DNA from 4 places in the Paraburkholderia sp. SIMBA_027 genome. Region 1 is predicted to be linked to each of the others. Evidence: predicted binding sites of a transcription regulator. Region 1 holds the regulator's gene; each other region holds the start of a gene.

What was found. The regulator HrcA, encoded in region 1, represses chaperone genes, less so after heat shock. The targets are predictions, from matches to a motif close to TTAGCACTCNNNNNNNNNGAGTGCTAA.
Region 2: rpoH (RNA polymerase sigma factor RpoH) is a predicted target of HrcA. The motif match lies at 2,785-2,811, and genes of this name have one in related genera.
Region 3: SB764_RS19235 (co-chaperone GroES) is a predicted target of HrcA. The motif match lies at 4,402-4,428, and genes of this name have one in related genera.
Region 4: groES (co-chaperone GroES) is a predicted target of HrcA. The motif match lies at 2,292-2,318, and genes of this name have one in related genera.

What each region holds. Positions count from the first base shown of each region.
Region 1 is NZ_JAWRWY010000009.1:197,689-203,774, reverse strand. It holds gene grpE (nucleotide exchange factor GrpE) at 182-742, opposite strand; gene SB764_RS18710 (hypothetical protein) at 1,114-1,275, shown strand; gene SB764_RS18705 (RNA-binding S4 domain-containing protein) at 1,247-1,654, opposite strand; gene hemH (ferrochelatase) at 1,698-2,777, opposite strand; gene hrcA (heat-inducible transcriptional repressor HrcA) at 2,985-4,004, opposite strand; gene SB764_RS18690 (NAD kinase) at 4,297-5,208, shown strand; gene recN (DNA repair protein RecN) at 5,268-6,086, shown strand, end outside.
Region 2 is NZ_JAWRWY010000006.1:36,065-42,150, reverse strand. It holds gene SB764_RS12810 (cytochrome ubiquinol oxidase subunit I) at 1-1,149, opposite strand, end outside; gene cydP (cytochrome oxidase putative small subunit CydP) at 1,139-1,408, opposite strand; gene rpoH (RNA polymerase sigma factor RpoH) at 1,788-2,717, opposite strand; gene SB764_RS12795 (nuclear transport factor 2 family protein) at 3,419-3,802, shown strand; gene leuA (2-isopropylmalate synthase) at 3,965-5,611, opposite strand; gene SB764_RS12785 (hypothetical protein) at 5,601-5,804, opposite strand.
Region 3 is NZ_JAWRWY010000009.1:329,077-335,162, reverse strand. It holds gene SB764_RS19255 (hypothetical protein) at 1-411, opposite strand, end outside; gene SB764_RS19250 (rubredoxin) at 801-971, opposite strand; gene SB764_RS19245 (hydroxymethylpyrimidine/phosphomethylpyrimidine kinase) at 1,315-2,151, shown strand; gene groL (chaperonin GroEL) at 2,332-3,972, opposite strand; gene SB764_RS19235 (co-chaperone GroES) at 4,017-4,307, opposite strand; gene SB764_RS19230 (glycosyltransferase) at 4,756-5,988, shown strand.
Region 4 is NZ_JAWRWY010000004.1:272,658-278,743, forward strand. It holds gene SB764_RS09265 (ABC transporter substrate-binding protein) at 1-58, opposite strand, end outside; gene groL (chaperonin GroEL) at 320-1,954, opposite strand; gene groES (co-chaperone GroES) at 1,969-2,259, opposite strand; gene SB764_RS09280 (ExbD/TolR family protein) at 2,518-2,946, opposite strand; gene SB764_RS09285 (ExbD/TolR family protein) at 2,968-3,393, opposite strand; gene SB764_RS09290 (MotA/TolQ/ExbB proton channel family protein) at 3,413-4,201, opposite strand; gene SB764_RS09295 (energy transducer TonB) at 4,290-4,991, opposite strand; gene SB764_RS09300 (hypothetical protein) at 5,129-5,302, opposite strand; gene SB764_RS09305 (MFS transporter) at 5,319-6,086, opposite strand, start outside.

The sequences.
Region 1 (6,086 bases):
TTCAATCGGCGACGCATTTTCGCGATGTTTTGGAAAAAGCGCCACCTTCGCTTTCTAAAGCCTTACGAAACGACCGTGAGGCCGCCGGAAAGCACGACTGCGCTACAGCGGATGACGGCAGCGCGACGCTGCGTCTTCAGTCTGACTGCCGACGCCCGGCGGTGCGCGCCATTTACACCGCTTACTTCGGCTGCGACACCGTGACGAGCGCCGGACGCAGCACGCGGTCGGCGATCACATAGCCCTTTTGCAGCACGCTGACGACGGTGTTGGCTTCCTGCTCCGACGGCACCATCGAGATAGCCTGATGGCGGTGCGGATCGAACTTCTCGCCGACCGGGTTGATCGCGAGGACCTTGCCCTTTTCCAGCGCGCCGCTCAGCTGCTTGAGCGTGAGCTCGACGCCTTCGTTGACCTTCGCGAGGTCATCCGAGCCGTGCGCGAGCGCGGCTTCGAGGCTGTCGACCACCGGCAGCAGGTGCTCGGCGAAGTTTTCGATGGCGAACTTGTGAGCCTTGGCGACGTCTTCCTGCGCACGGCGGCGGACGTTTTCCGTCTCAGCCTTGGCGCGGATGAAGGCGTCCTGCAGCTCGGCCACCTTCGCTTGCGCCTCGGCAAGCGCGGCGTCCGCGCCGCCTTGCTCCACCTGGCCGGCGTCGGCCTGCGGCTGTGCGGCGGCCTGGGACGCGTCGTCCGCGGGCGTGGGGTTCTGGCTCGTCGGGTTCTCTTGCGTGTTTTCCATGTCGCTGAACGTCGTTGAATAGTAAAAAGGGACACGAAGCACCGGCCCGTGCGGACCGTCTGTTCCGCCGCCCCGGCAGCCGTTGTGCCGGCGCGACAGATGCTTCGTACATTGCGACAGCACATGGGTGCCGGATCGCTTGTTTCAAGGGCTTTCCAGCGGTTTTTTATACAACGGTCAAACCGCCGAAACTGCCCGTTACAATCATTACCGCAGTGCGGAAAGATTGAAATTGAGTGCGCCGCCCACCTGACCTACACTCAGGAACAGGTGCTGCTCAATCACACGTATACCCTGAGCGCGGCACCGCACCGATTGAACCCGAAACCGGGTTCACCTGGCCGTTTTGGCGCGATCCCTTGGGGAGTACCGTGAAACTGACCTTTGCCATATCGGTGGTCGCTCTGGTACTCATCGCCGGAACCACCACCATCTGCATGTCCGGCGTCGTGAACGAGAACACCACCGAATACGGCGGCGTCCACGCCACGATGGAAGCCCTCTTCAATCCTCACGCGAAAGTTTGTCGATAGTGCGGCGGTCCCGCTTGGTCGGTCTGCCCTGCAATACGGCCGCCGGTTCGCGAAAGAGCCGGCGCCGTTCCTGCTCGGCCGCGCGCCGGGCGCGCCCGGCTTCGGTTTCCGCGTAAAGCGTCTGCGCCACGCTGGCCGGGCCGCGCACCTCGCAGATTCCCAGCACATCCACTTCCCAGACCACGTGATCGATTTCGAATTCCACGCGATCGCCCACGCGCACTTCCTTCGACGCCTTCACCGCTTCGCCGCCAATGCGCACGCGGCCTTTGCCGACCGCATCGGTAGCCAGCGAGCGCGTCTTGAAAAAGCGCGCGGACCAGAGCCACTTGTCGATGCGCAGTCGCGCGCCCGGCTCCGTCGAAATTTTGTAGTTCATACGTTGCGTCCTGATTAAGCGAAACGCGCTCGGCGCAGCAGCTTCACGCCACCGCGCCCGCAGCGTGCACGCCGGCGCTCGCCGCCTGCACAGGCCAGCCTTGCAGGTTTTGCGCCACGATCTCGCCGAGCGCCGCGATCCACGCGCGCGAGTCGTTCAGGCACGGAATACGGTGGAACTCCTTGCCGCCGCCGTGCAGGAATTCGTCGCGGACTTCCATGCCGATTTCCTCGATGGTTTCCAGGCAATCGGCCGTGAAACCCGGACAGAATACGTCCGCACGCCGCACGCCCGCCTGCCCCAGCTCCTTGAGCGTGGGCGCCGTGTACGGCTGCAGCCACTGCGCGCGCCCGAAGCGCGACTGGAACGTGACGCGGCACTCGACCGACGTGAGTTCCAGCGCGTGCATGAGCAGCGACGCCGTCTGCTGACACTGCTCGTGGTACGGGTCGCCGAGATCGAGCGTGCGGCTCGGCACGCCATGAAAGCTCAGCACGAGACGATCCCCGGCCGCGAAATCGGGTTTGCCGTGCGCGTTCCAGTATTGATGCACCTGCGCGGCCAGCGCGGCGATATAAGCCGGATGGTCGTGATAGCCGCGCAGCGTGCGGATCTCGGGCTGATTGCGCATGCGCCGCAGTGCAGCAAACGCGGCGTCGAAGGCCGTGGCCGTGGTCGAGGCCGAATACTGCGGATACATTGGCACGAGCAGGATGCGTTCGGCGCCCGCGAGCTTGAGCTGATTGAGCATCGCCGGGATGTCGGGCGTGCCGTAGCGCATCGCGTAATCGACCAGCACCGTGTAGTCGTTGATTTGCAGCAGATGGCGCAGCGCGTCGGTCTGCTTTTGCGTGTGCACGCGCAGCGGCGAGCCCTCGGGCGTCCACACGGCGGCGTACTTTTTCGCCGACGAGCGCCCGCGCAGCGGCAAAATCAGCGCGCGCAGAATGACCTGCCAGATGGGCGCGGGAATCTCGACCACGCGCGGGTCGGAGAGAAACTGCGCGAGATAGCGGCGCACGGCGCGCGGCGTGGGCGCGTCGGGCGTGCCGAGATTGATCAGCAGCACCGCAACACGATGCGCGACAGCGGATTGCAGGGGCCGCTCGAGGTCGAAACGCATAGGCGATCAGGGACGCCGCGCGAGCAGCGCAGCAACGGTTGCACAAGGGATCATTATAGCGGGCGGCTTCGGGTCAGCCAGGCGGCGGGCGGGCCGCGCGTGTGCGGCGGCGTACGTCAGGCAACGCAGCGCAGTTTGCGCCGCAACGTTAGCCATTCGGCTAATGGCGCGGCGCGCCGCTTTCGCCGATCATGGCCGGCAAGCCGCTCAGTTCTGGCTGAGCGTGAGCGAGAGCAGCCGCGCGGTGATGTCCACGATCGGAATCACGCGGTTGTAGGCCATGCGCGTCGGGCCAATCACGCCCAGCGTGCCCACGATCTTGCCGTTCACTTCGTACGGCGCGGTCACCACGCTCATTTCCTCGATCGGCACGAGTTGCGACTCGCCGCCAATGAAGATCTGCACGCCCTGCGCGTGGCTGGAGACGTCCAGCAGTTGCAGCAGGCTGGTCTTCTGGTCGAACACGTCGAACAGCTTGCGCAGGCGCGCCATGTCCGAGGACAGGTCGGCCACTTCGAGCAGGTTGCGCTCGCCCGAGATCAGCACGGTCTCGCCGGTGTCCGACTCCTCGGTGCTCGCGGTCACGGCGGCGTGCATGAGCGTGGTCATGTCGCCGCGCAGCGCGTCGATTTCCTCGCGCAGGCGGCGGCGCACCTCGTCGAACGAGAGGCCCGCGAAATGCGCGTTGATGTAATTGGAGGCTTCGATCAGCTCGGAAGGCGCGAAGTCGCGCTGCGTCGCCATGATGCGGTTCTGCACGTCGCCTTCGGGCGTCACGATAATCAGCAGGATGCGCTTGTCCGACAGGCGCATGAACTCGATCTGCTTGAACACGTGGCTGCGGCGCGGCGTGAGCACCACGCCGGCGAACTGCGAGAGATTCGAGAGCACGCTGGCCGCGGCCGCCACCACCTTCTGCGGCTCGCCGGGGCGCAGCGTGGTTTTCACCGCGCGCGTGAGCGCGTCCTCGTCGCCGGACGGCTCGACGGTGAGCATGGTGTCGACGAACAGGCGGTAGCCGCGCGGCGTGGGCACGCGCCCCGCCGAGGTGTGCGGACTGGACACGAGCCCCAGCTCCTCCAGGTCCGACATCACGTTGCGGATGGTCGCCGGGCTCAGCTCCAGCCCGGAGAATCGCGACAGCGTGCGCGAGCCAACCGGCTGACCTTCGGCGATGTAGCGCTCGATCAGCGTCTTGAGGAGGGTTTGTGCGCGGGGATCTAACATGACTGAAAATTTTAGCCTAATGCCGGGTTCGGGGCGAGTACGCACGCGGGCGCGCGGGCGGCGGGCCGAGCCGGCAGCGGGCCGCCGGCTGGCGGAACCCGCTACGCGGCGTAGCCCCCGAAATGGGTCGCTGTCATCGGCGCGTCACCGGCTTTTGGGAGAAAGGCGCCGCGTTGCGCGGGAAAAGCACCCGCGGGCGCATCGCCCGCGAGGCGGCGTTTTTTCGGCCGCCGCCCCGCCCGTATTGGCTCACAGGTTCCTTTTCGGGACCTGACTATGGTGTAATTGCGGCATGCAGATCCAGAAGATTGAGAGCCAGTTCAAGACGGTTGCGCTCGTCGGGCGCAGCAACACCCAAGGCATCGGCGAGCCGCTGATGGCGCTCGCCCAGACCATTTCGCAACGCGGCTTCGACGTCGTGTTCGAAGCGCAGACCGCCCAGGAAATCGGCGCCACCGGCTATCCGTCGCTCCAGCCCGCCGAAATCGGCGCGCGCGCGGACGTGGCCGTGGTGCTCGGCGGCGACGGCACGATGCTCGGCATCGGCCGCCAGCTCGCGCCCTACCGCACGCCGCTCATCGGCATCAACCATGGGCGGCTCGGCTTTATCACCGACATTCCGTTCTCCGACATGCAGGAGATCGTGCCGCAACTGCTCGCGGGCAGCTTCGAGCGCGAGGAGCGCTCGCTGCTCGAATCGCGCATCACGCGCGACGGCGCTCCAATCTATCAGGCGCTCGCGTTCAACGACGTGGTGGTGAACCGCAGCGGCTTCTCCGGCATGGCCGAGCTGCGCGTGCACGTGGACGGCCGCTTCATGTACAACCAGCGCTCGGACGGCCTGATCGTCGCCACGCCCACGGGCTCCACGGCTTACGCGCTCTCGTCGCAAGGGCCGATTCTGCATCCGCAGCTACAGGGCATCGTGCTCGTGCCGATCGCGCCGCACGCGCTCTCGAACCGCCCGATCGTGCTGCCCGACGACTGCAAGGTGAGCATCCAGATCGTCGCGGGCCGCGACGTCAACGTGAATTTCGACATGCAGTCGTTCACGGCCGTCGAACTGAACGACGTCATCGAGGTGCGCCGCTCGCGCCATACCGTGCCCTTCCTGCATCCGGTCGGCTATAGCTACTACCGTACGCTGCGCAAGAAGCTGCACTGGAACGAGCATCCGTCGCTGCAGGACGACCCGCAGGACTAAGCGCGCCCAAACCCGCCACAACCCTGTATAAACGGCACGCCAGCCCGACCCAAGACGCCATGCTCCGCCACCTTTCGATACGCGACTTCGTGATCGTCGCCGCGCTCGACCTCGAATTCGACAGCGGTTTTTCCGTGTTCTCCGGCGAGACGGGCGCCGGCAAGTCGATTCTCATCGACGCCCTCGCGCTCACGCTCGGCGCGCGCGCCGACGCGGGCGTCGTGCGCACGGGCGAAAGCCGCGCCGACATCACCGCCGAATTCGACACGCCGCCGCACATTCAGCAATGGCTCGACGAGCAGGCGCTCGCGCTGCCCGACGGCGAGCGCGTCGTCATGCTGCGCCGCGTCGTGGACAGCAACGGCCGCTCGCGCGCCTTCATCAACGGCACGCCCGCCACGCTCGCGCAGTTGCGCGATGTGGGCGAACGGCTCGTCGACATTCACGGTCAGCACGCGCATCAACTGCTGATGCGCCCCGACGCGCAGCGCGAGCTGTTCGACACGCACGCGGGCATCACCGACCTCGCCGCCGCCGTCACGCGCACGTGGCGCGATGCGCGCGACGCGCGTCTGGCCGTGCAGACCGCCATGTCGCGCGACCGCGAGCTGCAACTGGAGCGCGAGCGTCTCGCGTGGCAGCTCGCCGAACTCGACAAGCTCGCGCCGCAGCCGGGCGAATGGGAAGAAGTGAACGCGGAGCACACGCGGCTCTCGAATTCCGCGAATCTGATCGACGGCGTGCAAGGCGCGCTCGCGGCGCTCTCCGAATCCGACGACGCGATGATTTCGCATCTGAACTCGATCGTCTCGAAGCTGCGCGACCTCGCAGAAGTCGACAACGAACTCAACGACGCGCTCGCCGCGCTCGAACCGGCC
Region 2 (6,086 bases), on a different contig from region 1:
CGGAATCGAGTGCTTCGCGGCGGCCTTGATCTGCGCGGGCGAGGCGTCGACCACATTGGGCGCGAACTGTTTCACGAGCAGGCCGTAGCCGAGATCGCCCTTGTGCGCTTCGAACACGTCGCGCGTGGCGTTATCGGCGTTGCCTTCCTTGAGTTTTTGCAGCGCGGCATAGGCGAGCATGCCGTTCTGGATGCGCACTTCGGCGCGGCCCATCAGATCCTTCAGACCGATCACGGGCTCGTCGATCGAACGCGTGGCGATGATGCCCATCAGGTACGGAATCTGGATCGCGTAATCGGTGCGCTCTTCTTTCTGATTAGGAATGCCGAAGAGCGTGAAGGGCGCGGGCGCCGGCGCGGTATCCCATTCGGCTTCGATGGCGGCGAGCTTCACCTGCTGCACTTCGCCGGTGCGATAGCCCGACTCGTCGCCGAGCACGATCACGCAGAGCGTCGAGGCGAGGCCGAAACCGGCGGCGATCGCGAACGAGCGCAGCGCGAAATCGACGTCGCGGCGGCGGAGCAAATACCACGACGAGATGCCAAGCACGAACATCGACGCCGTCACATAGCCCGCCGAAACGGTGTGCACGAACTTCACCTGTGCGACCGGATTGAAGATCACCTGGAACAGGCTCGACAGCTCCATGCGCATGGTTTCGTAGTTGAATTCGGCGCCGACCGGATTCTGCATCCAGCCGTTGGCGACCAGGATCCACAGCGCCGAGAGATTCGAGCCGAGCGCGACGAAGAAAGTGGTGAGCAGGTGGCCGCCCTTCGACATGCGGTTCCAGCCGAAGAAGAACAGGCCGACGAAGGTCGATTCGAGGAAGAAGGCCGCGAGCCCTTCGACGGCGAGCGGCACGCCGAAGATGTCGCCCACGTAGTGCGAGTAGTAGGACCAGTTGGTGCCGAACTGGAATTCCATCGTCAGGCCGGTGGTGACGCCCATCACGAAGTTGATCGCGAAGAGCTTGCCCCAGAACTGCGTCATGTCCTTGTAGATGGTCTTGCCGGTCATCACGTAGACGGATTCCATGATGACGAGCAGCCACGAGAGCCCGAGCGTGAGCGGCACGAACAGAAAGTGGTAGAGCGCGGTGACCGCGAACTGCAGCCGCGAGAGATCGACGGTTTCGCTAATGGGCATGGTGGTTCCCTTGTTGCGGGTTCGTGCCGGCCGACACCGGTACGGAGAGAATGGCCTGGGCAACTTCCGCAGGCGGCATGTTCATGTTTTCGGCCTGCGGATGATTGAAGAAGGCGTACTTCAGCGCCATCAGCAGCACGAGCTTGACGGCGAGAACGAGAACGATGTCGCGGGCGAAGGTCGGGCCGCGCGCCCACTGGAGAATGCGTGCGCGCAGAAGCGGTCGCGTGCGCGCTGACTGGCCGGAAGTGAAGATCATGACGATGACTGTTGCCCCTAAAACTTGTTTCCTGGCCAGGCCTGCACGCAACCCGGATTGGTGTACATGTTGTGTACAAGGATTCTAGGAGTGGGGTCATCAGGACACCGTGACAAGAAGCCGCGAGCGCCTGCCTCACCGATCAGTAATGCGATCCGATTTGTTCGAAATCAATTTTTTGAGGTCGCGTTCTGATGTTTGCAACCGTGCATCAGATCAAGACTGCGCGGCATGCGAATTCATCTTACGAGGGAACGCTCAGAGACGGCGTGAACGTGTACTTATTTCTGGCGCCGGAAAAGAAAAAGCCCCGCACCTGGCAGGGGCGGGGCTGTCGGCGTCACGCTCGCGGGGCGAGCGGCGCAGCTTGATACGCGCGTCAGGCGTAGGCGGCGAGCGCCGTGCGCATCTTCTTCATTGCGCTGGATTCGATCTGGCGGATCCGCTCGGCCGATACGCCGAACTCGTCGGCGAGTTCGTGCAGCGTCGAACCGCCCGAACCGTCGTCGGCCACATTCAGCCAGCGCGCTTCGATGATGCGGCGGCTGCGCGGGTCGAGCGCTTCCAGCGCGCTGGCGATGCCGTCCGACTGCAGACGATCGCGGTCGCGCGCGGCCATCACGGCGGTCGGCTCGCTGTGCGAGTCGGCGAGCCAGGCGATCGGCGCGAAGGATTCCTCGCCGTCGTCGTTCTGGCTTTCCAGCGCGATGTCGGCACCCGACAAGCGCGTTTCCATCTCCACGACTTCCTCGCGCTTCACATTCAGTTCCTGCGCCAGGCCTTCGATTTCCTCCGGCGTGAACGACTGCAGGCCCTGCTTGTGGCTGCGCAGGTTGAAGAACAGCTTGCGCTGCGCCTTGGTGGTGGCGACCTTCACCATGCGCCAGTTGCGCAGGATGTATTCGTGGATTTCGGCCTTGATCCAGTGCATGGCGTACGACACGAGGCGTACGTTCTGCTCGGGGTCAAAGCGCTTCACGGCCTTCATCAGACCGATATTGCCTTCCTGGATCAGGTCGGCGTGCGGCAGACCATAGCCGAGGTAATTACGGGCGATCGAGACCACGAGGCGCAGGTGCGACAGCACCATGCGGCGCGCGGACTCCAGATTGTTTTGCTCGCGAAATTCAGTCGCGAATTGACGCTCCTCTTGCGGCGTCAACATCGGGATCCGGTTTACGGCCTGGATGTAGGCGTCGATGTTGCCCAGTTGGCCGGGCAGCAGGGAAGCGTTCGCGAGCGCCAGGGCACCCGAACCCGCGGCCTTGGCCGGCTTGGTGTTCAGCGTACCCGGAAGGGTCATTGCCATTGCGTTGCTCACGTAGCGAACTCCTCAGGAATCTTGCAAAAGTCAGACTGCGACTCCACGTTGGATGTTAGCACTCTGAATCAGCGAGTGCTAATACTTGGAGTCGGTAGGGGCTTCATGGTTCCGTGTTCTCTATCGAAATAGTTGTTTCGATAGGTTTCAACAAAATCACGGGAGGCAGACGGGACGGGGTTTCCAGCCCGATGCGGCGCGCGCACACCCGCGAACCGAGGGATAACTCTAGAACGATGACGCCGCGCAAAGCCGGCGCGGCAGAGAATTTGGGGCTGGATGAAAAACTGAATAAGCGGCGCTGACGGACTCAAAAATCGGGCCTCGCAGACGCTGTTCCGCGATTGTTTCGCACGGGCTCGTACTGGCTCGCACGGGCAGCCGCGCCCGAATTCTGTTCACGGCAGATATCTGAAAGACATCAGAATACGCCGAAAGTGCTGCGATGCGACATTGCGGCGCAGGGCTAGCCAGGCTTGAGCGTGCGGCGCGTCACACAACGCCGTCTGCGGAAGCAGGAAGCAATCGCGCAGCGTGACGGCCCTTTCTGACGCGCATATGGGGCCGATCCTTTTGATCGCAAGTATCCATGCGTCCAAACCTGGTATAAATTTCAGCGACACGCATGCGTACATCTTCTGTGCGAACCGGCGCGCGTGGCGCGGGCTCGTGCGCAAGGGGCCCGGGTAATGGCGGCAAAAGTAATCGAAGCGATTCGCGGACTGGAGCGCGAGCGGTTTCGCGCGATGGTGGACGGCGACGGCTCGTCGCTGGATCAACTGCTGTCCGACAATGTCTTTTTCGTTCACACGAACGGCAAGCGCGAGACCAAGCAGCAGTTCATCGATGCAATCACGGCGGGACGCCGGCGCTACCGTCAGATCGAGATCCAGTCGCAGGACGTGCTGCCGGTGGGCAACGAGACCTGCGTGGTGTCGGGGCGCGTGCTGATCGAGATGGAAGCGAACAACGGCGCGCTGCTGTTTCCGATTGCCTACACGGCGATCCAGACGCAGGAGGATGGCCACTGGCGTCTGCTCGCGTGGCAGGCGACGCGTTGCGCGATCGAGTGAGATCCGGTAAGTCCACTCGCCGATCCGCCTGCTAGGGCGTTTCGGGCGCACGCCAGCGGCCCGTTTTGCCGCCGGCGCTCAACGGCGCCGCCTCCAGGTTTGCTGCTTTTCTGCTGCTAACTTTCCAACTATTGATCGCTTCCGGATCGTTTCGTGGCCCGATCAGGCCGCGACGCGACGGTCGACCGTCTGCCACGTTGCGCGGTTGATGGCGCTGATCACCGCGGCGAGTACAGCCTGCGCCGCATCGTCGGCGACGCCCACGCCGTGGCGCAGCGCCTGACCGCCCACCCGGGCGCCGACGAACACCGCCGTGCCGCCTTGTGCGGTGCGCGCAGTTTCAAACGACGTGATCTCCACGCTTTCTTCCGCAACATCGGAGAACGCTGCCGCGACGGCTTGCGCATGCGCTTCGTCGATCTGCGCTGCCGCGGCAATCGCGACGTCGCGGCCTTCGAAGCGTGCGCGGCCTGCGCCGACCATCGTTGCCGGCCCCTTCGTCTCGAAATATTCGCGTTCGAACAGCGAGCAGATCGCCTCGCCGGTGATTTCCACGCCGGAGGCGTCCGTGACCTTTTGCACGGCGTGGCTGAATTCGATCTGGACGCGGCGCGGCGGCGTGAAGCCCATGCCGCGTTCGAGCAGATACGTCGCGCCGCCCTTGCCCGACTGGCTGTTCACGCGGATCACCGCGTCGTAGCTGCGGCCGAGATCGGCGGGATCGATCGGCAAATAGGGCACTTCCCAGATGGCGTCGGGCTGCTGAAGCGCGAAACCCTTGCGGATCGCGTCTTGATGCGAACCCGAAAACGCCGTGAACACGAGGTCGCCCGCGTACGGATGGCGCGGATGCACGGGCAATTGATTGCAGCGCTCGACCACACGGCGCACGGCGTCGATGTCCGAAAAATCGAGGCCCGGATCGATGCCCTGCGTGTAGAGATTCATCGCGAGCGTGACGAGATCGACGTTGCCGGTGCGTTCGCCGTTGCCGAAGAGACAGCCTTCGACGCGGTCCGCGCCGGCGAGCACGGCCATTTCGGCGGCGGCCACGGCGGTGCCGCGGTCGTTATGCGGATGCACGGAGAGCACGATGCTGTCGCGATACGCGAGGTTGCGGTCCATCCACTCGATCTGGTCAGCGTAGACGTTGGGCATCGCGGCTTCGACGGTCGCCGGGAGATTCACGATCATCTTGTGATCGCGCGTCGGGCGCCACGTCTGGGCGACGGCGTCGCAGACTTCGCGGGCGAACGTGAGCTCGGCCATGCTGAACGTTTCCGGAGAATACTGGTAGGTCCAGTGCGTCTGCGGGCGGGCGTCGGCGTGCTCGCGGATCATGCGCGTGCCGTTCACGGCGAGCGCCTTCACTTCTTCCTTCGACTGACCGAACACGATCTTGCGGAAAGACGGGCAGATCGCGTTGTAAAGATGCACGATCGCGCGCGATGCGCCTTCGAGTGCCTCGAACGTGCGGGCAATCAGATCTTCGCGCGACTGCACGAGCACTTCGATCGTCACGTCGTCGGGAATGCGCTTTTCGTCGATGAGCTTGCGCACGAAATCGAAGTCGGTCTGCGAAGCGGACGGAAAGCCGACTTCGATTTCCTTGAAGCCGATCTGCACGAGCATTTCGAAGAATTCGGTCTTCTGCTCGATGCTCATCGGCTCGATGAGCGACTGGTTGCCGTCGCGCAGGTCGGTGCTCATCCAGATCGGCGCGCGTTCGATCGTGCGCGTCGGCCATTTGCGGCCGTTCAAACGGATGGCGGGGAAAGGGCGATATTTTTCGGCGGGATTACGCAACATGATGGGCCTCGTTCTTCATGATGTCGTATGCGATGGCGGTCGGCAGCGGGCGGCTGGCGGGCTGGCGACGAGGCACGATGCGAGAGACTTCCGGCATCCGGGCGGCAACCTCGGACGCGAAGAAGACAGCCACGCTGACGGCGGTAACCGGCGCGGCGAAAGCGAACGTGAACGATGCCCATGCAACGTGCATTTTGACCTCGCGACTCGTCCAGTCGGTAGACGGACGAATGCAGACGACAAGTTGTAGAGATACTGCGAGTTTGGGGGTACTGCGAGAACTGCTGGGAGGACTGCCGACCGGCTCTGGGGAGCGGTCGCGCAGCGCTACGCCTGGCTTACGCTAGACGTAGCGATAGGGCCGCTAGGCGGCCGAGGGTAATTCGGAGGGTGTTCGGATAGGAACGCATTCGACCAATTTAAGTCAGGACGAACGCGCCTGTCAACAGGGAATGTGGCGACGCAGCTAGAAAAA
Region 3 (6,086 bases), 130 kb from region 1:
CTGATGCGCGTAAAGCGCCGGAGAACAGGCCAGCTCGCGCAGATTGCGGCGCTCCAGCACGGTGGAAAGCTCGATCAGCGCATCGCGAAACGCCGTGCGGATGTGGCTGTCGTCGGGACCGTCGTGTTCGTGCGCGGGACGCGCGGGCAAGCCCGGCGGCGGCGCGACGGCGACGGAAGCCGCCAGCGCGAGCGGCGAAGCGAGCAGCAGCGTATCGGCGAAACGGGCGGCGGCGAGCCAGCCCGCGTCACGCAGCGTGCGCGTGGCCTGGCGCAGCGGACGCGCGACGTCGCGCTGCTCGTCGAGCGCGGCCAGCGCCTGCGCGAGCGCCGCGAGGGCGAACGGCACGCTGCCGCCGCGCGGGTTGGGCAGCGCGTCGAAAGGGGCGACCGACGTTGAACGTAGACTCATGATGCAGCGCCGAGAACAGTTGCAATGCGGTTGCAGTGCGGGTTGCAATGACCGCGGCCCGGCGAGACGGGCGAACGCGGCGCGAGCGGGCCGCACATCGGGCGGCGCGGGGGCGTGGCGGCCTCGACTACGCTCAGGCGGCCCGCGGACGAGCCCTCACTGAGCAATTTGCGCGCCGCACGCCGGTCGTGCGAGTGACGCACGGCGAAGTGCGCGAAGCAGAAGCAGCCGGTGCGCCATTGGCATCATCGTGCGGCATCCGCGAAAACCATGCGGATGAAATCGAAACCGCCGAAGCGCCAGCCTGCGCCGCGACTTGGGTGCCAACTTCGGCGCCAGCTTCGGCACCGATCTTCGGCCAGCCGGAAGCGATGCTCCCGGCCCGTGCCTCAGATCTGGACCATCTCGAAGTCTTCCTTGCGCGCACCGCACTCGGGGCACGTCCAGTTGATCGGCACATCCTCCCAGCGCGTACCGGGCGCGATGCCTTCGTCTGGCAAACCGGCTTCTTCATCGTAGATCCAGCCGCAGATCAGGCACATCCAGCTTCTATATTCCATTCTTATGCCGCGTCGAAAAGTCCAAAAAACCGCACGCCCGCACCCGTCGATGACCCTGCGGGTGCGAGGTGGAGGCGGTTGGGGAAACCTGCCAGGAAACAAGAGCCATGATGGTACCGTGTTGCCGTTTTTATGCCTAGCAACCGTGACGCCGCGCGCCTCGCGTGCGCGCCAACTGCGCGCTGTGCGGCGGCCATGCGAAATTCCCTTGCGCGAGACGGCTCATCCGGCCCCTGTGAGCGCCGCCAGGCGGCATAATTGAACGGACAGCGGCAAACCGGCGTTTCGCCGGTCGCCGCAACCGCCTTGCATTTGCAGCGAGCCAACCTTTCTCGTCACGTTCATGCCCAGCGACACCCCTCCCATCGTCCTTACCTTCGGCCTCTCCGATCCGACCAGCGGCGGCGGCCTGCAAGCCGATCTGCTCACGCTCGCCAGCATGGGCTGCCACGGTGTCACCGCGTTGACGGGTTACACCGTGCGCGATTCCGCCGGCTGCGACGAAGTCACCGGCCTCGATCCCGAAACCGTCGCGAGCCAGGCGCGCATGCTGCTCGAGGACATGCCCGTCGCGGCGTTCAAGATCGGCGCCGGCACGCGCGCGGAAGTGGTGAGCGCGATCGCCGAAGTCGTCGCCGATTATGACGAGGTGCCGCTCGTGCTCGCGCCCGACTTCACGCTCGACGACGAACATGTGCTCGCCGCCGACGAACTGCGCGAAGTGGTCGCCGACCTGCTCGTGCCGCAAACCACGCTGCTGGTCGCCGACGTCTCGGTCCTGCTCGCGCTCGCGCAGCCGGACGGCGACGCCGAAGCGCCCAGCATCGACGCCGTGATCTCGCATCTGCTCGCGACGGGCTGCGAGTACATCCTCGCGATGGAAACCGGCTCGCACCGCGTGGTGAACACGCTCTACAGCGAGGAAGGCCAGTTGCGTCAGGACTTCTGGGACCGCGCGAACAATCCGGTGATGGGCGTGACCGACACGCTCGGCGCAGCCATCGCCGCCCTGCTCGCCAACGGGCAGGAGCCGCCCGAGGCCGTGCGCGAGGCGCAGGAGTATCTCTATCAGACCGTGCAGGGCGCGTTCCGCCCGGGCATGGGCGCGTGGGTGCCGGACCGCTTCTTCTGGGCGCGCAGCAACGACGCCGAAACGCCGGACGAGGAAGGCGAGGCGTAACCGACCTACGCGGATCGACCCGCGCAGCAGCTCCGGCTCCTGCGCGAGACAAAAACGCTGGACGTAAAAAAACCCGCATCGCTGCGGGTTTTTTCTTTTGCGGACGATGGAAACACGCCGCGAGGCGCATTTCCATCGGCACGTCGATGTAAATCGCGGCGGTCTTTCGACCCGCCGAACTTACATGTCCATGCCCATGCCGCCCATGCCGCCGGGCATGCCGCCGGGCATCGGTGCATCTTCCTTCGCGACTTCGACCACTGCTGCGTCCGTCGTCAGGAGCAGGCCGGCGACCGAAGCTGCATTTTGCAGCGCCGTGCGCGTAACCTTCGTCGGGTCGACGACACCGGCTTCGACCATGTCGACGTACTCGCCCGTTGCTGCGTTGTAGCCGTAGTTGCCCGAACCTTGAGCAACCGCTGCCACGACGACCGACGCTTCTTCGCCACCGTTCGTGACGATCTGGCGCAGCGGCTCTTCCATCGCGCGCAGGACGATCTTGATACCTGCATCCTGGTCTGCGTTGACGCCCTTCAGGCCCGTCACAGCAACGCGAGCACGGATCAGCGCAACGCCGCCGCCCGGGACGATGCCTTCTTCAACGGCAGCGCGGGTTGCGTGCAGCGCGTCTTCCACGCGCGCCTTCTTTTCCTTCATTTCGACTTCGGTCGCAGCGCCAACCTTGATCACTGCCACGCCGCCTGCCAGCTTGGCAACGCGCTCTTGCAGCTTTTCACGGTCGTAGTCCGACGTCGCTTCTTCGATCTGCGTGCGGATTTGCTTGACGCGCGCTTCGATGCTTGCGGCTTCGCCTGCACCGTCGATGATCGTCGTGTTTTCCTTGCCCACTTCGATGCGCTTCGCTTGACCGAGTTCGTTCAGCGTTGCCTTTTCGAGCGTCAGGCCGGTTTCTTCCGCGACGACTTGACCGCCGGTCAGGATCGCGATGTCTTCCAGCATGGCCTTGCGGCGGTCGCCGAAGCCCGGAGCCTTGACGGCGACGGTCTTCAGGATGCCACGGATGTTGTTGACGACCAGCGTAGCCAGCGCTTCGCCTTCGACGTCTTCAGCGATGATCAGCAGCGGACGGCCAGCCTTCGCGACTTGTTCCAGGATCGGCAGCAGATCGCGGATGTTCGAGATCTTCTTGTCGAACAGCAGGACAAACGGGTTGTCCAGAACGGCGACTTGCTTGTCCGGGTTGTTGATGAAGTACGGCGACAGGTAGCCGCGGTCGAACTGCATACCTTCGACGACTTCGAGTTCGTCTTGCAGCGACTTGCCGTCTTCGACGGTGATGACGCCTTCCTTGCCGACCTTGTCCATCGCTTCAGCGATACGGTCGCCGATCGACGAATCGCTGTTCGCCGAGATCGAGCCGACTTGCGCGATTTCCTTGTTGGTCGTGCAGGGCTTGCTGATCTTGCGCAGTTCTTCGATCGCGGCTGCAACAGCCTTGTCGATACCGCGCTTCAGGTCCATCGGGTTCATGCCCGATGCGACGTACTTCATGCCTTCGCGAACGATCGATTGCGCGAGGACGGTTGCCGTCGTCGTGCCGTCGCCTGCGTTGTCGCTGGTCTTGGAAGCCACTTCCTTGACCATTTGCGCGCCCATGTTCTGGAGCTTGTCCTTCAGCTCGATTTCCTTCGCGACCGAGACACCGTCCTTGGTGACCGTCGGGCCGCCGAACGAGCGCTCGAGGACGACGTTGCGGCCCTTCGGACCCAGCGTGACCTTCACTGCGTTGGCGAGAATGTTCACGCCTTCAACCATCTTGGAACGGGCGGAATCGCCGAACACGACGTCTTTAGCTGCCATCTTCTAACTCCTTGAATTCTTGATGAATGAGCGGTGGGCTGAGCTTACTTCTGCACCACGGCCATGATGTCTTCTTCGCGCATCACGAGCAGTTCGTTGCCATCGACCTTGACGGTCTGGCCAGCGTACTTGCCGAACAGGACGCGATCGCCGACCTTGACGTCGAGCGCGATCAGGGAGCCCTTGTCGTCGCGCTTGCCCGGGCCCGTGGCCAGGACTTCACCTTGATCCGGCTTTTCTGCCGCTGCGTCCGGGATCACGATGCCCGAAGCGGTCTTGGTTTCTTGATCCAGGCGCTTGACGATCACGCGATCATGCAAAGGACGAAGGTTCATGGATAGATCCTCTCTCTTGATTGGGACTTGAAGAGACTCAAGAAAACCTGGTTGGCGAAGGTGCCAGCCAGAGATATGTGTACACCGAGCGTTGTTAGCACTCTCATGCGGTGAGTGCTAATTATATGGACGGGTAGTGACAAATTCAAGAAGGGGGGCGGATGCGGGATGCAACATGGGCGGGCGCGCACCCGCCAAACTCAAGAAAATCAATGACATAAAGACGTTCACGGCGCGCAGAATGCCGCTTACGCCCCAAAAACCAGGTGTAAACACCGACGATGGCGCGCCTGCGAGGCCGCTCGCCCGCGGCCGAATATGCGCAGTGGATTTCGTGCGGTAGGTAGCAGTGTCGCGCCTGCCCTGCCGCTACGCTGAGGCCGGACACCCTCCCACCCTCTCCTCGTCGCCCGGCCGTGGCCGATCGAACTCGAATTGTCGGAAGAAAATGATGCTGGAAGCTTCGACGCCCGCTCCGGACCTCGCCCATGTCGTGCATCGCAAACTCATCCTGTATTTCAACGGCACCTTCGTCAACAACCGGAATGGCGCGCATGTTCGCGTGACGTCGCTGCTCAATCTGCTGATCAGTTACGGCTGCAAAGTCACCGTCTACAGCTATTCGAACCATGTCGAATGTCCTTGGGGCGACACCGAGCGCGCGATCTTCAGCAAGCAGTATCCAGGCGTGGCACTCGTGCTTGACCGACGTTCACCCGTGCTGCGCTATTGGGGCAAAGCCAAAAAGAAACTGAGCGGCGTGTTTCCGAACCTCATCCCGCAACTGATCGGCGCGCACCTGCCCACTCTGACGCCGAATTACGATCGGCTCCGAAAGCAGTATCCCGACGCGTTATTCATCGTGAACTACGCCAACGGCCTGCTCGAACTCAACGGCATCGATCCCGAGTGCTGCGTGATCGAAACGCACGACATCGACTTCCTGCAATTCAGCAAGCGTTTCGGGCACGCGCTCACCAGCCGGAGAATCGCCGAAAAATTTCGCAGCGAAACCGGCTTGCTGCAAAGCGCGCTTTCATTACTCTCGATTGCGCGAACGGAGGCCGGCATGTTCCGGTTGTTCTTTCCGCACAAGCCCGTATTCTTTTTGCCGAAATACAGCGTCGCGAGCCATCGCACTACGGCAACACCCCACGCTGGCCGCGATATCGACCTGCTGTTCATCGGCTCGCGCAATCCGTTCAACGTGGACGGCATACTCCACTTCATCAACGAGCAGCGCGACCTGCTGCAACGTTTTTCTCTCGCGATCGCCGGCGAGGTCAGCATGAATCCCGAGGTGGTCGAAAAGGCATCGGCAATCGGCACTATCCAGCTACTCGGTTTCGTCGACGATCTGGACGCGCTTTACCGGCGCGCGAAAATCGTAATCGCGCCGGTCGATGGAACGGGACTGAAAATCAAGGTGGTCGAGGCGTTGGCGGCCGGCAAACCGGTGTTCGGCTCGCGTCATTCGCTGGAAGGCTTGCCGCCCGGCAGCGAACGCTGTGCCTTTCTGATCGACGCCGCGCAGATCCGTGCGATGTTGTCCGATGCAGCCAGCCTGAATGCGGCGTCCGAGGCCGCGCTCGCCTATTCGCAATCGCAAACGAGCAATGGCGATATTGTGGAGTTTCGGCAGTTTCTCGACCACGAAGGCGTCTGCCAACCCGCTGCATAGCGCGTGAATCGCTCGATGAATTCTTAAGGAAGCATCGGGCAATCTTCCCGGCCAAAAGTCCTGGCGATGTCATTCGCGGCCGATATGTCGATACATCG
Region 4 (6,086 bases), on a different contig from region 1:
AAAGAGAAGGCGCGAACGCGCGGCGCAAGGCGTGCGCGGCGCGAGACAGGAACGGCATAGGAGTACCCCGTGATAGTTGTCTGAGTGAGTTTGAAAGGCGCATGTAACTTGCCGATAGAGGCCAATCTAAATGCGCCTGCTGCACCTGACAACGAAGCAAATCCGATACGTTTATCCAGTCGAGTCATAAAGCCGCTGCTAACGCATACAAGGGCGCGAACCTATGAGTGTCCGCATCGCGCCACAATAGAAAAGGCCACGACAAATGCCGTGGCTCTTTCATTGCTATACGCGCGAATATCGCGTGCGTGGCTGCCGGTCAGAAGCCCAGATCGCCGCCGCCAGGCACGCCGCCCGGCGCAGGCGCGGACGCCGCCTTGGGCGCTTCGTGCACGGTCGCATCGGTCGTCAGCAGCAGCCCGGCCACGGACGCCGCGTTTTGCAGCGCCGTGCGCGTGACCTTGGTCGGATCGAGCACGCCCTTTTCGACAAGATCGCCATACTGGCCCGTGGCCGCGTCGTAACCGAAATTGCCCGAGCCCTCCGCCACGCGCGCCGCCACCACGCTCGCCTCCTCGCCCGCATTGGTCACGATCTGGCGCAGCGGTTCTTCGAGCGCGCGCAGCACGATCTTCACGCCGGCGGTCTGATCGGGGTTGTTGCCCTGCAGATTGAGAATCGCCTGGCGCACGCGAATCAGCGCCACGCCGCCGCCCGGCACAATGCCCTCTTCCACCGCCGCGCGCGTCGCGTGCAGCGCGTCGTCCACGCGATCCTTCTTTTCCTTCACTTCGATTTCGGTCGCGCCGCCCACCTTGATCACGGCCACGCCGCCCGCGAGTTTCGCCACGCGTTCCTGCAACTTCTCGCGATCGTAATCGGAAGTCGCTTCTTCGATCTGCACGCGAATCTGCTTCACGCGGGCTTCGATCGCCGCCGCTTCGCCCGCGCCATCGATCACCGTCGTATTTTCCTTGCCGATCTCCACGCGCTTGGCCTGACCGAGTTCGGCAAGCGTGGCCTTGTCGAGACCCAAGCCGGTTTCCTCGGCGATCACCTGACCGCCCGTGAGGATCGCGATATCTTCGAGCAGCGCCTTGCGGCGGTCGCCGAAACCCGGCGCCTTCACCGCGACCGTCTTGAGCACGCCGCGAATATTGTTGACGACGAGCGTCGCGAGCGCCTCGCCCTCGATATCTTCCGCGATCAGCAGCAGCGGACGCCCGGCCTTCGCGACCTGTTCGAGCACCGGCAGCAGATCGCGGATATTCGAAATCTTCTTGTCATGCAGGAGAATGAACGGATTGTCGAGTTCGGCAATCTGCTTGTCGGCGTTGTTGATGAAGTACGGCGAAAGATAGCCGCGATCGAATTGCAGACCTTCGACCACGTCGAGTTCGTCGTCGAGCGACTTGCCGTCTTCCACCGTGATCACGCCTTCCTTGCCGACGCGATCGAGCGCTTCCGCAATGCGCTGGCCGATCGACTCTTCGCCGTTGGCCGAGATGGTCGCGACCTGCGCGATTTCCTTGCTCGTGGTGGTCGGCTTGCTGATCTTCTTCAGCTCCTCGATCGCGGCGCTCACGGCCTTGTCGATGCCGCGTTTCAGATCGAGCGGATTGAGACCGGCCGCCACGTATTTCTGCCCTTCGCGCACGATCGCCTGCGCCAGCACGGTGGCCGTCGTGGTGCCGTCGCCGGCGGCGTCGCTGGTTTTCGACGCGACTTCCTTGACGATCTGCGCGCCGATGTTCTGCACCTTGTCCGCGAGTTCCACTTCCTTCGCCACCGACACGCCGTCCTTCGTCACGACGGGCGAGCCGAAGCTGCGTTCGAGCACGACGTTGCGTCCCTTGGGACCGAGCGTGACCTTCACGGCGTCGGCGAGAATGTTCACGCCTTCGATGAGTTTGCTACGGGCGATGTCGCCGAATACGATGTCTTTCGCTGCCATGATCGATGCTTCCCTCAGGATTGAACGACTGCGACGATGTCTTCTTCGCGCAGCACGAGCAGTTCGTTGCCGTCGACTTTCACGGTCTGACCGGCGTATTTGCCGAACAGCACGCGGTCGCCCACGTTGAGATCGGGCGCGATGCGGCGCCCGTCGTTGTCGCGCCGGCCCGGACCGACGGCAAGCACTTCGCCCTGGTCCGGCTTTTCGGCGGCGCTATCGGGAATCACGATGCCCGATGCGGTTTTGGTTTCCTGATCGAGTCGCTTGACGATCACGCGATCGTGCAATGGGCGCAGGCTCATGGGCGTAGTCCTTTAACGTTATCAGCGATGGGCTGGCACTCGTTCAATGCGAGTGCTGATGGAGAACCGAGTATAGAAAACGCTTTCGCCGCGCTCCAATAATGGATTGGCAATTCGATATCGCGCGAATCCTGCAATCGATATGGCGATGCGTGTGTTGAATCGAAGACGAATCGAAGGCGCGAAAAAAAGCGAACGGCGCACCGTTCGCTTTAACGAAGTCCTCTCGTTCGGATCGAACGAGGGCCATCCCCAGTTTTACTGCATGTATTGCTCGTTTCCAATCAAGCCGATCTTTGTCGCGCCTTCGCGCTGCGCGGCCGCCAGCACTTCGGCCACGGCGCGATACGGCGCGGCTTTATCCGGCAGCAGATGAATCTCCGATTGATCGGCTTGCGCCGCCACGTCGGCCATATGTCGTTCGAGATCGGCGTGATCCTGAAGATGCGCGCCATTCCAGGCGAGCGCGCCGCTTGCATCGATATCCACCTGCACGACCGGCGGCGGCGCGGCGGGCGGCGGCGGATCGCCCACGGGCAGATTCATTTTCACCGAGTGCATCTGGATCGGAATCGTGATGATCAGCATGATCAACAGCACGAGCATCACGTCGATCAGCGGCGTGGTGTTGATGTCCACCATCACGTCCGGTTCGTCGCCGGAACCCTGGTTCACCTGCATTCCCATATCTGTTTCCTTCGCTCGCGCTCAACCGCCGCGCGCGGGCGGCTGCGTGATGAACGACACCTTCGTGATACCCGCGCGCTCGCAATCGGTCACCACGCGGCCGATGAACTCGTAGCGCGTGGACTGATCGCCGCGCACATGCACTTCGGGCTGCGGATCGCGCTGCGAGACCGTCTTCAGTTGCGCGAGCAGCGTGGGCGAATCGATACGCCGCTCGTTCCAGAACACGTTGCCGTCCTTGTCGACGGCAATTTCAATCGCGTCCGGTTTAGTCTGCAGCGGACTCACGGTTTCCTTCGGCAATTGCACGGGCACCGTATGCGTGACCACCGGAATCGTGATGAGAAAGATGATCAGCAGGACCAGCATGACGTCGACGAGCGGCGTCGTGTTGATGGTGGCGATCACCTCGTCTTCGCCGCCGTCCTGAGCTACGTTCATGGCCATGATGACTCTCTTCGCGCGCTCAGCCCGCGTTGGCGACGGCGCGCACGTTGCGCTTGCGGCCCGACAGCAGCACCGTATGCAGTTGCGCGCCGAACGTGCGCACGCGCTCCATCAGCGACTTGTTGCGGCGCACGAGGAAGTTGTAGCCGAGCACGGCCGGCACGGCGACCGCGAGGCCGATGGCGGTCATGATGAGCGCCTCGCCCACCGGACCCGCCACTTTGTCGATCGAGGCCTGACCCGCGATGCCGATCGCCGTGAGCGCGTGATAAATGCCCCACACGGTGCCGAACAGGCCGACGAACGGCGCGGTCGAACCGACCGTCGCGAGAAACGCGAGACCGTCCTGCAGGCGATTGCCGACGTTGTTGATCGAGCGGTCGATGCTCACCTGAATCCACGTATTGCGATCCACCTCTTCGAGCAGAACTTCGTCGTGATGCTCGGCGGCGTCGATGCCGGTTTCGGCGATGAAGCGAAACGGCGAGCGTTCGTCGAGTTGCGCCGCGCCTGCCGCGAGCGACGGCGCTTCCCAGAGCTGCTGATCCGCCGACTTCGCGCGGCGATTGGCGCGCGCCTGTTCGACGAACTTGGTGACCATGATGTACCAGCTACCCATCGACATGGCGACCAGCACGAGCAGCACGAAACGCGCGACGAAGTCGCCGTTCTTCCACAGCGCGTCGAGGCCATAGGGGTTCGCGGTCTCCACGCCGGCGGCCTGCGCCCACGCGGTGACGGGAATCGCCGCCGCCACGGCGACGACGGACAGGGCCGCACGCGCGGCAAACTTCGATTGCTTGTTCATCAGGACTCCAACATTAAAGACAGCGGAGGCCGGCGTGGCGCGATCGTCTTGAACGCGCCTGAATCTTTCTCGCCAGCCCACCGTAAATTCAGTTCAGATTGAACGAGAACGGCACCTGCACGCGCACCGGCTGACCTTGCGAAATGCAGTTGAACCGCTTGACCGCATTGAACGCCGCGCGATCGAGCAACGGGTCCGCCGACTTTTCGACTTTCTCGTCGGTCACGTGACCTTGCGGATCGACCACGAACGAAATCAGCACGTCGCCCGTGATGTTGTTCTCCTGCGCTTCCTCCGGATACGTCATGCTGGCGCGCACCTTGTCCGAGTTCGGACACACCACGCCCGCTTCATGACTCACCGGTTTGGGCGGTGCGGGCGGCGCGACCGGCGCGGGCGGCGTGGGCGCCGGAATCACCGCCGTCGGCGCAGGCGCGGCCTGATGCTCGATGGTCGGCGCGGGCGGTGCGGCCACGTGCACCTCGGGCGGCGGCACGAACGGCGGCGGACGCTTGATCTTCGGCGGCGGCTGCTTGACGACCGGTTGCGCGGGCGGCGTGGGCGCGGGCGTCGGCGGCTTGACCGGCATGATGATGCGCGTCTCCACCGGCTTCTGGACGATCTGCACCACCTTCGTGGCGAGACCGTTGAGCAGCGCCCAGATCAGCACGACGTGCAGCAGCAGGACTGCTGCGATACCGCCATAGCGGCGCGCCGGGCTTTGCTGCTTCGCGCCGTATTGTTTCGGCCGCCCCGACCAGCGGTCTGCTGCGGCTGTTCCCTGCGACATACACCACTCCGTTCGCTTACCTGAGTCATTCAATTCGTCAATACGCCTGCGGCTTTCGTGCAGCCGACGCTCAGGAGGTTACCCGCCCATCGCGCCGCGCTTAACCAAGCAATTCGAATAACGTTATGGTTGTTGAATCATCGATCGGTTTTTAATGTGATCGCCGCGACGGCGTGGCTGCGATAGCGGCAAATCCAGGCGCTATGGCGGCGATCGATACGCTTGTGCGTGATGACGACGCAATCAACTTCGGCAACGACAATCGCGGCTCGGGTGCGCGTGAGCACCTGAACGCTATCAGAGCGCTCCATTAGCCCCGGCACGTGCTTACGCGTGCTCGGCATGCTCCGCGTGATCGCGCGCGAGCACCGTCTCATCGTCGATATCGTGCTCGGTCGGTTCGTACTTCACGAGCGCTAGAAAGCCGATGGGAATGACCGCCGCGAGCGCCACGACCCAGAACATATCCGTGCCGAGCTTTGCGTTGAGGATCGGCAACACGAACAGCGCCACCGCGCTGCCGATCCCCGTGAGCGCACGGCCAAAACCGAGCCCCGTGCCGCGAATCGACGTCGGATACGAAAGCGCCGGATAAATCATCATCTGTGCGCCCGGGCCGAAACCTTCCGCGAACAGCCACGCGCCGAGCATGGCCAGTGCAATGCCGATGCCCAGCGCCGTCTGCGGATGCCCGAGCAACGCGAGCGCCACGAGCGCGACGAACTGCAACGCGAAACCCGCGAGCGCAACATGCCGCGAGGGCCGCGTGTGCGCGAGCCGCATGCCGAGCAAGCCGCCCGTGAGCGCAAACAAGACATTGAGCGCGAGCGAAGCCGAAATGGTTTCGAACACGCCCGCGCCGAGAAACTGCGAAAGAATCGACGGCAGGAAAAACGCAATGGCCGTGTACTCGAACGGAATGCACAGATTCATCACGCTCGCGACAATCGTGCGCGCCAGATACGGGCGCTGGAACAGCACGCGAAAACTCACGGGCGGCTGAGGATTCGCGGGCGGCGCTTCGTCGGCCTTATGCGCGTGAATGCCGTACGACTCGCGCAGAATGCGCACGGCGTCGTCGAGCTTGCCCTGATT